Regions from separate parts of the Ferdinandcohnia sp. Marseille-Q9671 genome, predicted to be linked through region 1. Evidence: a T-box and tRNA genes for the amino acid it is inferred to sense, from the RefSeq annotation. Region 1 holds a T-box; the other holds one or more tRNA genes.
The links. A T-box is a leader RNA that pairs with one kind of tRNA and senses whether it is charged. The one in region 1 lies ahead of alaS (alanine--tRNA ligase), so its partner is inferred to be a tRNA-Ala.
Positions count from the first base shown of each region.

Region 1 (5,596 bases):
AGCTTTTGCTTCCGCTAAGGATTTATAGTCAATGTCTACTGGAATACTGCCCCAAATCTTTTCATTTACAATCGCCTCAATTTGCTCAAGCTCTTCTGGCTTAATTTGACCAAAATGAGAAAAGTCAAAACGCAAACGGTTTGAAGTGACTAATGAACCTGCTTGATTCACATGCTCCCCTAATACATCTTTTAGAGCCTGATGTAGAAGATGTGTTGCCGTATGGTTCTTTACAACTCCGCTTCGATTTTCCTTATTAACTTTAGCAGAAACTTGATCACCTTTCGTTACAGATCCTTTTTCAACAATAACTCTGTGAAGGTTTTGGCCATTTGGTGCTTTTTGAACATCTTTTACAACAATCTTTGTCGTTTCAGTTTCAAGTGTACCTTCATCCGCAATTTGTCCACCGCTCTCAGCATAAAAAGGAGTTTTGTCTAGAATAAGCTGAACCTCTTCCCCCTCATTTGCTGCTTCAACGATTTCACCATCTTTTACAAGTACTAAAACAGATGATTGAGCTTCCAATTGGTCATACCCTACAAATGTACTTTCTACTTTTATCTCACCTAGTACACCACTTTGGACCTGCATTGAGTCTACATCTTGACGTGCAGATCTTGCTCTTTCACGTTGGTTTTCCATTTCACGTTCAAAACCATCGTGATCAACCTTCATGCCTTCTTCCTCTGCGTACTCTTCCGTTAGCTCTACAGGGAAACCGTAGGTATCGTATAATCTAAATACATCTTCACCTGAAATTGTGTCGCTGCCTTTTTCTTTCTCTTTCTTAATGACTGTAGATAGGATTGCTAATCCGTCATGCAAGGTTTCGTGGAAACGTTCTTCTTCCGTTTTCACAACCTTTTGAATAAATTCTGTTTTATTCTTTACCTCCGGATAAAAATCAACCATGATTTCGCCAACCACAGGGACAAGTTCATGCATGAATGGACGATTAATTGAAATTTGCTTTGCATAGCGAACAGCACGTCTTAACAATCTTCTAAGTACATAGCCTCTTCCTTCATTAGAAGGGAGTGCACCGTCACCAACTGCAAAAGTTACAGTTCTGATATGGTCTGCAATCACTTTAAACGCAACATCCTTTTCTTTCTGTTGACCATATTTTTCACCAGAAATAGCTTCTGTTGCTTCAATAATTGGCATAAATAGATCTGTATCAAAGTTCGTTGGCACATTCTGGATAACCGAACACATTCTTTCAAGTCCCATACCTGTATCAATATTCTTCTTCGGAAGTGGAGTATATGTACCATCTGGATTATGATTAAATTGTGAAAATACTAGGTTCCAGATTTCAAGATAACGCTCATTTTCTCCACCAGGGTATAATTCGGGATCGTTCGGATCATTTCCAAACTCTTCGCCTCTGTCATAGAATATTTCTGTGTTTGGACCACTTGGCCCTTCACCAATATCCCAGAAGTTACCTTCTAATCTAACAATACGCTCCTCAGGAATTCCTACTTTTTTATTCCAGAGATCGAATGCCTCATCATCTTCCGGATGAATCGTAACAGAAAGTTTTTCAGGGTCAAACCCAATCCAGTCTTTACTTGTTAAGAATTCCCAAGCCCACTCAATGGACTCTTCTTTAAAATAATCACCGATTGAAAAATTCCCAAGCATTTCAAAGAAAGTATGGTGACGAGCCGTTTTCCCTACATTTTCGATATCGTTTGTTCGGATTGATTTTTGTGCATTACAGATTCTTGGATTCTCTGGAATCACACGTCCATCGAAATATTTTTTTAGAGTTGCCACTCCACTGTTGATCCAGAGTAAAGAGGGATCCTCATGTGGAACGAGTGAAGCACTCGGCTCAATTGCATGCCCTTTTGATTGGAAAAAGTCTAAAAACATTTGTCGAATTTGTGCTGATGTTAGTTGTTTCATATAATAACCTCCTATATTATTTTTGACATAAAAAAAATACTCTAATCCCTAAAAAACAGGGACGAGAGTATTGCTCGCGGTACCACCCTGATTATGAACGTTATATGCGCTTTAGCTGATGAACCTAGATTCTTGTGGAACCTTAGGTATTCGACAGCGGCTTTTAACGGAATTCTATGGGATATCATACCCAAAAAATTACGTTAAAACGTCCATCACCTTCGTATATTGATAACGGTATTCACCGGTAGGTTTGCCTACACTCAGGAGTAGCGTTCTGTTACCCTCATCAAGAATTCTTTCAGCCATGGAATTCCTCTCTGATTTGATGGTGCTGTAACATACTCGTTCCTTCATAGTTTTTCATTTTTTAAGATAAAACTGTCACTTTATGTATTATCTATTTTCTTGTCAATTATATGCAAGTCAAAAAAGTTTGTCAATGTTGTGTTTATAGACAGATTAAGGTGTACTCTATTTGTTGACGACAGTGAAATGCTGCTTTGCATGCATGATAGAAACCTTTAAAATCGCAACTACAGGTACTGCAATAATGAGCCCAAGTACTCCCCCTATCTCTCCGCCAACTAAAAGTGCTCCAATAATGACAATTGGATGTAGTCGAAGGCTCTTTCCTACAATAATCGGTGACAATAGATTCCCCTCAATAAATTGAAGTCCAAATACAACAATGACAACAATTAATAGCATTTTCATTGATATAGTTGCAGCAATAATGGCTGCGGGGATTGCACCAATAATTGGTCCAAAATACGGAATGATATTTGTTACACCAACAATGCTACCCAATAACAAAGGATACTTCATTCCAGATAACCAAAACGCAATTGATGCAATCGTGCCAACGAGTAAACACACAAGTAATTGACCTCTAATATAGTTTCCCAATGACTCATCTACATCTCTAAAAAACAACTGGCCTGCTTTGCGCAGCTTTCTCGGTGTAATATACCATAGGGCTTTCAACATTTGATTGTAATCCTTGAGCATATAAAAAACGATAAAAGGAATGATGGCTATTAAAAAGATAGAATTCAATAAATCCTTTAACACCTCGATGGTATGTGAAAGTAAATAGTCCACATAATTTTCTACTGAATACAGTATTTCATCTAACTGACTGTGAACAAAAGGCGGTAGATTTGAGGTACCAGATTCTATCTGAATAAGCCACGCTCGATATGTTTCACTGAACTCAGGAAAGCTTTCCGCTAAGTCCTTGAGCTGTTGAAGGATAACCGGAATCCCCTTATAAAGCCCAAAGCCAAGACCTCCGAAGAACAATAAATATATGAATAAAATGGCTAATGAACGTGGTAGTCCCTGATGATGTATTTTTTCAATAACCGGGTGTAGTAAGTACGTAATGAAAATAGAAATCACAAACGGAAATAAAAATGTCTTCAGCACATGTACGACTGGAAGCCAAATTGGAGCCAATTTTAAAAAGACAAACAGTGTTAAAAACGTGAGTAATAACAACGATATTCTAAAGATCCATTTCATTCTGTTCTCATGCATCCATCTCACCACCTTGTAGTAGTTTTTGAAATCATGATGGTTTTATACAGATTTTGCGGTTGAGAGAAAACATTGTAAAGAGACAGATTGTTTTGTAAAATGATGCTCCTGCGCTTCCGTTACCGTTTTAAGTTTTTCCCTGGGCAATCGGGCACATTTCCTGTGCTTGCGTTACCGTCTTAACCTTTTTCCTGGACAATCGGGCACGATTCCAGCGCTTCCGTTACCGTTTTAAGTATTTCCCGGGGCAATCCGGCACGATTCCAGTGCTTGCGTTACCGTTTTAAGCTTTCTCCGGGGCAATCGGGCACGATTCCAGCGCCTGCGTTATCTTCAAACCAAAAAACCCCACCAAAGTGGGGTTTCCTTTAAAACATTTTAGTTATACGCTTGCGCATTTTTCTCATGTTTCGGTTAGACATTACATTCGTTTTAGACATTACTCCGTATGCCGCAGCACCTAGACCAATAGTAATTAGAGAAGTCATTGCTCGATTCATAACCTCTTCACCCCTTGATTAGGATTACATACTTATTCTTCTGTCATCTTCAGCAAACAGATCATCCAACGAACTGAGTGTGCCATCTTCCTCTACCTGATGCGTGAATATTTGACCTTTATTAACCGAAAGCTCGATAAAACATCCCCAGCAGTAAAATTGATTTACACCAATTTTACCAATATCTTTACTCTTACAATTTGGGCACTTCACAGGGTACACCTCACATCATGGAATCATACATCAACGACGATGACATCTTCGCTTATTTTCAGAGGCTGGTTCGTTTTCACTACCTTTTTTCCTTCTGTGATGTCAGCAAAAAAGCCATCCGTTATTTCATACCCTATAATAGTGCCCAATTCTTCTGAAAAATATACATCTTCAAGTAAGCCTAATTTTACCCCATCTTTGGATAAAATCGGCTTTCGAAATAATCCATGATGAGTGTGTAAAAAATAAGTGGGTGCTTGGGCTTCGTTATCTAATCGTTCGATAAGCTGTCTGTCCGAAACCATCACACCGTCATCCCCAAGAGAGGAAATGCTCTCGATTGGGACTACCCGATACTTGTCAAACAGTCCCTTTCCTTGCATGATCAACGCGCTAACCTTGCCATTAGGTGTAATACAAAGGTCTGAAACTCTGCCAAGGATTTCTGCTGAATTTTCATCGTAAACCGGTAGATCTTTTAGTAATGTGAACGTCCGCAAAGATAATCGCCACCTTTCCGAACATTACTTATCATTCACTATCTAAGGTGAAGTCATACCGTACAAGGTTTTCCATTACGATGTCCCGTCTTTATTTACTCCATAAAATCATACGGTGTAAGATTTTCCATTCCGATATTAGGATCAGTTTGAAAAATGATATCGTAATAACTTTCGGCTTCTACTGGCTCTTTTACTGAAACTGTTCTGTCAGTAGTCCCGCCTGTACCAAATTGAGCTTTTAGCTTTTCACATAATGTTGTTTGGCGATTTGTATCGTTTGCTCGCTGAACACCTTGTCGTAAAGCCTCTTCCTCGCCACAAAGTATCAAGAAATTTTTACTTCGTGTGATGGCTGTATAGATTAAATTTCTTCGTAGCATCCTATAATAGCCCTTTACAATCGGTAGAATGACAATTGGAAATTCACTACCTTGAGATTTATGGATGGAGCAACAATATGCGTGAGTGATTTGATTCAAGTCCTGTTTCGTATATGTCACTTCATTACCTTCAAAAGACACAACGACCATATCCTGTTTTTCTGTGTTTTCTTTTGCGTAAAAGATAGAGACAATTTCACCTATATCGCCATTAAACACATTGTTTTCAGGTTGGTTTACCAGTTGAAGCACTTTATCGCCTCGCCGATAGATGAGATCGCCGAACTTTATCTCACGTTTGCCTTGTACCGGTGGATTAAACAGTTCCTGCAGCATTACATTTAAACTGTCTATACCAGCAGGTCCTCGATACATAGGCGCCAAAACCTGAATATCCTTCACAGAATAGCCTTTTTTCTTGGCATTATCTGATACCTGTCGGACCACATCGAGAATCTGACCTTGGTAACATTTTAGAAAAGACCTATCTTTTTTAGGTGCCGAGATGTCCACAGGGAGCATACCTTTTTTTATCTCA
Region 1 covers NZ_CDRJTA010000001.1:846,067-851,662, forward strand. The annotation lists gene alaS (alanine--tRNA ligase) at 1-1,920, opposite strand, end outside; T-box leader at 1,975-2,286, opposite strand; gene ACWNMY_RS04480 (AI-2E family transporter) at 2,395-3,462, opposite strand; gene ACWNMY_RS04485 (YrzQ family protein) at 3,831-3,962, opposite strand; gene ACWNMY_RS04490 (hypothetical protein) at 3,987-4,175, opposite strand; gene ACWNMY_RS04495 (PRC-barrel domain-containing protein) at 4,199-4,675, opposite strand; gene recD2 (SF1B family DNA helicase RecD2) at 4,771-5,596, opposite strand, start outside.

Region 2 (5,596 bases), 350 kb from region 1:
CGAACGACATTATTAAACGCGAATCTGCGAAAGGTCATGGCCATCCCCTCCTAGTAAAGAAAGAGTATCGATGATCTTTTGGAAAAAGGCTTGGCGATTATCTCCACGATGAATTTCTGAAAAGAACTGTCCGTCCCGGATAAAAATGACCCGATTGCAATAACTAGCTGCTTGTGGATCATGGGTCACCAATAACATCGTTGCACGCTCATTCTTATTTATCGATTCCAACATTTCCATGACATCCTTCGACGACTTCGTATCAAGGTTCCCAGTCGGTTCATCAGCGAGTAGCATCTTGGGCACATGAATCATCGCCCTTGCAACAGCTGCCCTTTGTGCCTGACCACCAGAGATTTCATAGGTGCGCTTGTTCATAATAGGGGTAATCCCCAATTTTTCCGCGATAACACGCGCCTTCTGCTTCATCTCTTTGACCTTTTTTCCATCGAGAGTCAACGGAAGGACAATATTTTCCTCCACGGTTAAGGTATGAAGCAAATTAAAGTCCTGGAAAACAAATCCGAGTTCTCGTCTTCGGAATTTTGCCAAGGCCTCTCTTTTAAGTTGATGTGGATTCTTTCCATTGATCAATATCTCACCGATTGTTGGTTCATCAATTGTAGCAATCATATTCAAAAGGGTCGTTTTCCCACTACCAGATGGCCCCATGATACCAACAAATTCCCCATCTTCAACGGAGAAATTAATATTGTTTAATGCTTTATAGGCCATTTTACCTTCATAAATTTTACTAACCTGTTTTACTTCTAACATCACAAGATCCCCTTCCAAATTCTGATCTGTGATTAGTATACCTTGCTCTTCGCTATCTTACCTATCGATTCTTCTTTCACTTTCCTTACAAGCTTGTAAGGTTTTGAGTTTCTGTAAAAATGATGCGGAAGGTTGTACCTTTACCAAACTCTGACTCCATTTCAATCCGGTGCCCGAGGGTGTCTAGTGTCTCCTTCGTCAAATACAGCCCCATACCCGTGGATTCTCTAAATTTCCTGCCATTTTCCCCGGTATAAAAGGGATCAAATATCCGCCGTTGATCCGCATCAGGAATGCCAATTCCAAAGTCTTTTACCTCTAGGATGGCTTCTTTCCCTCTTTCATAAATGGAAATAACAATCCGATTACTGGTTCCGGAAGAATATTTAACGGCATTATTGATAAGCTGAGAGAGGATAAAAAAAAGCCACTTTTCATCGGTCTCCACCGTCAATCCTTCCTTTTCCACTTCTAGCTTAGGATAGACTTTGTTGCGAATATAAAATCGTTTATTCTCTCCGTTCACTTCATCTACCAATTTCGCGAGATTCACCGGCTTAATATGAAAATCCTGCTCAATCGTTTTTAGCCGTGCAATATAGAGGACCGTGTTCAAGCCCGTTTGCATCCGCTCGGTCTCTTCTCGGATGCTGGAGGACTCAGGTTCATCTAAATTTTGGGCAGTGAGTTCTATAACCGACAAAGGGGTTTTCATCTGATGAACCCATTGATCCATAAACTTTCGATGCTCCTCCTGCTCTTTTTCTACTGATTCTAATTGACTTTGAAAAAGCTTGTATTGGTTACGCAATACTTGATCAAAAGCAATAGAAACCGGCGTATCATCTGTTTTTTGAAAGCTGTCATCTAGTGATTCTAGCGGCTGATTCAAGCGCTGGTACAACTTCCGACGTGATAAATAATAATAAAGTAGATAGCAACCAAGAATGAAAAAATTGAGAAAAATTACGTAAAAAAATAGATGGATATCTCGATATCCATCAAACCAGAAGATTGAAAGGATGACGAGCATTTGAACAGCCTGTACAATAATCAGTAAGGAATATTCCTTAAAAAACAATCTCATGCCTTATCTTCCTTCCATGAAACGTTTAACCGATACCCAGCCCCTCTGACTGTTTCCACTGCATCTTGTAATCCAATTTCCTGAAATTTTTTCCGAACCCTCGTGATATTCACATTCAATGTATTTTCATCGACATAGCTTTGGTCATCCCAAAGTTTCTCAAGTAAGTCTTCACGACCAGCCACCCGAGGATATCGTTCCATCAAGCTTTCGATAATATCTGCTTCTTTCTTTGATAAGGAGATGGTTTTTTTGCCAAAGATCAACTCCATCCTTTCTGGAAAGAATGTAAGACCAGCATTTTCTAATACCCGATCTTCATGTCTTGTGGCATATTCGCCATAAGCACGGCGCAATTGGCTACGGATTTTGGCCATAACAATTTCCGAACTAAATGGCTTGGTAATATAATCATCTCCACCATTTTCTAATGCCATCACCTGATCCATTTCCCCAATCCTTGCCGAGATAAAAATCACGGGGCACACTGACTCTTTCCGAATCTGCCTGCACCAATAATACCCATCAAAACTTGGTAAATTAATGTCTAAAAGAACCAGATCTGGTTTTATATCATTAAATGTATTTGTTACATGTTCAAAATCAATCACGCACGTCACATCGTAGCTATATTTTTCAATATGTGTTTTCAAGTGTTCTGCAATTTTAGGATCATCCTCAACAATCATTATTTTTTGCATATTCAATCACTCCTTGTTTCAGATACCATTATGGGACAATCTATATTTGTAATAAAATTATGGTGTTAAGTCACTCGACCACTCGTGTTACAACAGCTACTTCTAATCCTATCGACTGTGCTTGGATTATTGTTTAACTCTACTAATCATGCTATGTATATTTTATAGAAAGAAAAAAGCCACTTCTAGCTTTAACTAGAAATGGCTTTTTGTAAATGGAGTTGATGGGAATCGAACCCACGACCCTTTGCCTGCCAGGCAAATGCTCTCCCCCTGAGCTACAACCCCGTATGAATTTTGAATGTAGCAAAATTATATCATGCCATTTTTTGATAGACAATCATTTTTTACAATATCATTGAACTTGACACTTATGGCAAGTTGTAGTAAATTTTAGAAAATGTAAAATATTTCGGTTTCTTATCGAGAGAGGTTGAGGGAAAGGCCCGATGACACCTCAGCAACCTTCAATGCTTTGTCCATTGAAAAGGTGCTAATTCCTGCGAGTGATTTTTCATTTGCAAGATAAGGAGAAAGATAATGTGATTTCACTTACAAAAGTCTTCTTCTTAATAGAAGGCTTTTTTGTTTTTATTTGAGAGTTTTGATGATGACAAGGAGAGTGACAATGAGCTTATTAAAAAAATTTGAGACACAAATTGTGATTGGCGATGGAGCGATGGGGACGCTGCTTTACTCCTATGGCGCTGGTAGTTGTTTCGAGGAACTGAATCTGTCGCAGCCAGAACAAATCCAGAACATTCATAGGGCCTATATCGAAGCGGGGGCAGATGTGATTCAAACCAATACATATGCAGCGAATTATTTGAAGCTTGGCAGATATGGCCTTGAGGACAGTGTGAAAAGCATCAACAGCGCTGCAGTACGTCATGCCAAAAAAGCTTTGCAAGCACAAAATGAAAATTCAAATCAGTATCAAAAACAGGTCTATGTGTTGGGGACATTGGGCGGGAACCGAGGAGTGAAAGCTAGTTCAATTAAGCTAGACGAAATCAAGCGAAGCTTTCGGGAGCAGCTCTATTGTCTTTTGCTAGAAGGAGTAGACGGGCTGATACTCGAGACGTTCTGGGATCTTGAGGAACTTGAAACCGTCCTGACAATTGCGAGAAAGGAAACGAAGCTGCCGATTATTGCCCAAGTGTCCCATCAGGAACCTGGCATCTTGCAGGAATCCACCCCAGTAAATGAGGCAATCAAGAGACTGGAAGGACTTGGGGCAGATGTCGTCGGACTGAATTGTCGGTTGGGGCCGCACCATATGCTGACGGCGCTTGAACAAATTGAGCTACCAAAGCATGCCTACCTCTCTGCCTATCCGAATGCCAGTCTGCCGGCTTATACGGACGGGAAATTCTATTATGGAGGAGATGCCGACTATTTTGAAAGAGCAGCCCTTGAATTCCGAAAGCAAGGGGTCCGGCTGCTTGGCGGATGCTGTGGCACAACACCTGAGCATATCCGAGCTTTTGCCACATCTCTACTTAACTGCCCACCAATTACCGAAAAAACAGTGAAAGCAACACCAACGCAAGTTGTCGTATCCGATTTTGCAGGAAAAAGGAGCTTCCCGCCACTCCAGGAAATTGTGAAGGAACGACCATCCGTGATTGTCGAATTAGACCCACCACGGAAGCTCGATACGACAAAATTCTTTGAAGGGGCACGTGCCCTTAAGAATGCGGGCATAGATGCGGTCACATTAGCGGATAACTCTCTTGCCCAGGTCAGAATCGCAAATGACTCCCTTGGCTATCTTTTAAAAAGGGATTCCGGCATGAGGCCGCTCATTCATATCGCTTGTCGAGACCGGAATCTGATTGGTTTGCAATCCCATCTCATGGGCCTGCATACGCTCGGCTTACATGATGTGCTTGCAATTACTGGAGACCCTGCTCGCGTCGGTGATTTTCCTGGGGCTTCATCAGTGTATGATATGGCTTCATTTGAATTAATTCAAATGATCAAACAACTTAATCAAGGCCTGTCCTATTCTGGAAAAGACTTAGGGGCAAGGACGGCATTTAGCATTGCAGGTGCCTTTAATCCAAATGTAAAATCATTAGAAAATGCGGTAAAAAGGCTGGAAAAAAAGGTTGCTTGTGGGGCCGATTATTTCATCTCTCAACCGGTTTTTTCAGAGGAAAGGCTGCTTGAAATCTATGAACATACGAAACACTTAGAAGCACCAATTTACATCGGTTTGATGCCACTTTTAAATAGTAAAAATGCAGAGTTCTTACACAATGAAGTACCGGGAATCAAAATTGCCGATAGTATCCGAGAACGGATGGCCTTTTTACAAAATGACCCGGTCCAGTCGGCCGCAGAAGGGATTGAAATTACCAAATCACTCATTGATGCTACTTTGGATTTATTCAATGGAATCTATTTAATTACACCATTTTTACGCTATGAACTGACGGTTGAGTTGGCACAATATGCCCGTCAGCGTGCAAAGGATATAAGGGGGAACAACTATGCCAAAACAACCAATTAGTGAACAAATCAACAAACGAATCCTTATCATGGATGGTGCGATGGGGACGATGCTTCAAAATGCGGGGCTGACACCTGAGGATTTTGGCGGTGAGGAATATGATGGCTGTAATGAACATCTCGTGTTAACAGCGCCTGAGGTGCTTTCTAGAATTCACCGCGAGTATTTAGAAGCTGGTGCCGATATCATTGAAACCAATACCTTTGGCGCGACAAATCTCGTCCTGAATGAATATAATATCGGGTACAAAGCCTATGAAATTAATAAAATCGCGGCACACCTTGCTGTCAAGGAAGCGGAAAAATTGTCCACTGAGGCTTGGCCACGGTATGTCGCAGGTTCAATCGGACCGACCACGAAAACACTGAGTGTGACAGGGGGGGCTACCTTTGATGAATTATCCGCCAGCTACGAGGAGCAAACAATCGGATTGATTGATGGTGGCGTGGATCTTTTACTTTTAGAAACAAGTCAGGACTTGCTGAATGTGAAGGCGGCCTATATTGGCATGCA
Region 2 covers NZ_CDRJTA010000001.1:1,199,829-1,205,424, reverse strand. The annotation lists gene ACWNMY_RS06205 (ABC transporter permease) at 1-38, opposite strand, end outside; gene ACWNMY_RS06200 (ABC transporter ATP-binding protein) at 13-777, opposite strand; gene ACWNMY_RS06195 (sensor histidine kinase) at 863-1,864, opposite strand; gene ACWNMY_RS06190 (response regulator transcription factor) at 1,861-2,565, opposite strand; tRNA gene ACWNMY_RS06185 (tRNA-Ala) at 2,782-2,853, opposite strand; SAM riboswitch class I at 2,983-3,097, shown strand; gene ACWNMY_RS06180 (bifunctional homocysteine S-methyltransferase/methylenetetrahydrofolate reductase) at 3,194-5,083, shown strand; gene metH (methionine synthase) at 5,064-5,596, shown strand, end outside.
Region 2: it has a tRNA-Ala gene. The T-box ahead of alaS (alanine--tRNA ligase) is inferred to sense a tRNA for this amino acid. The anticodon was not compared.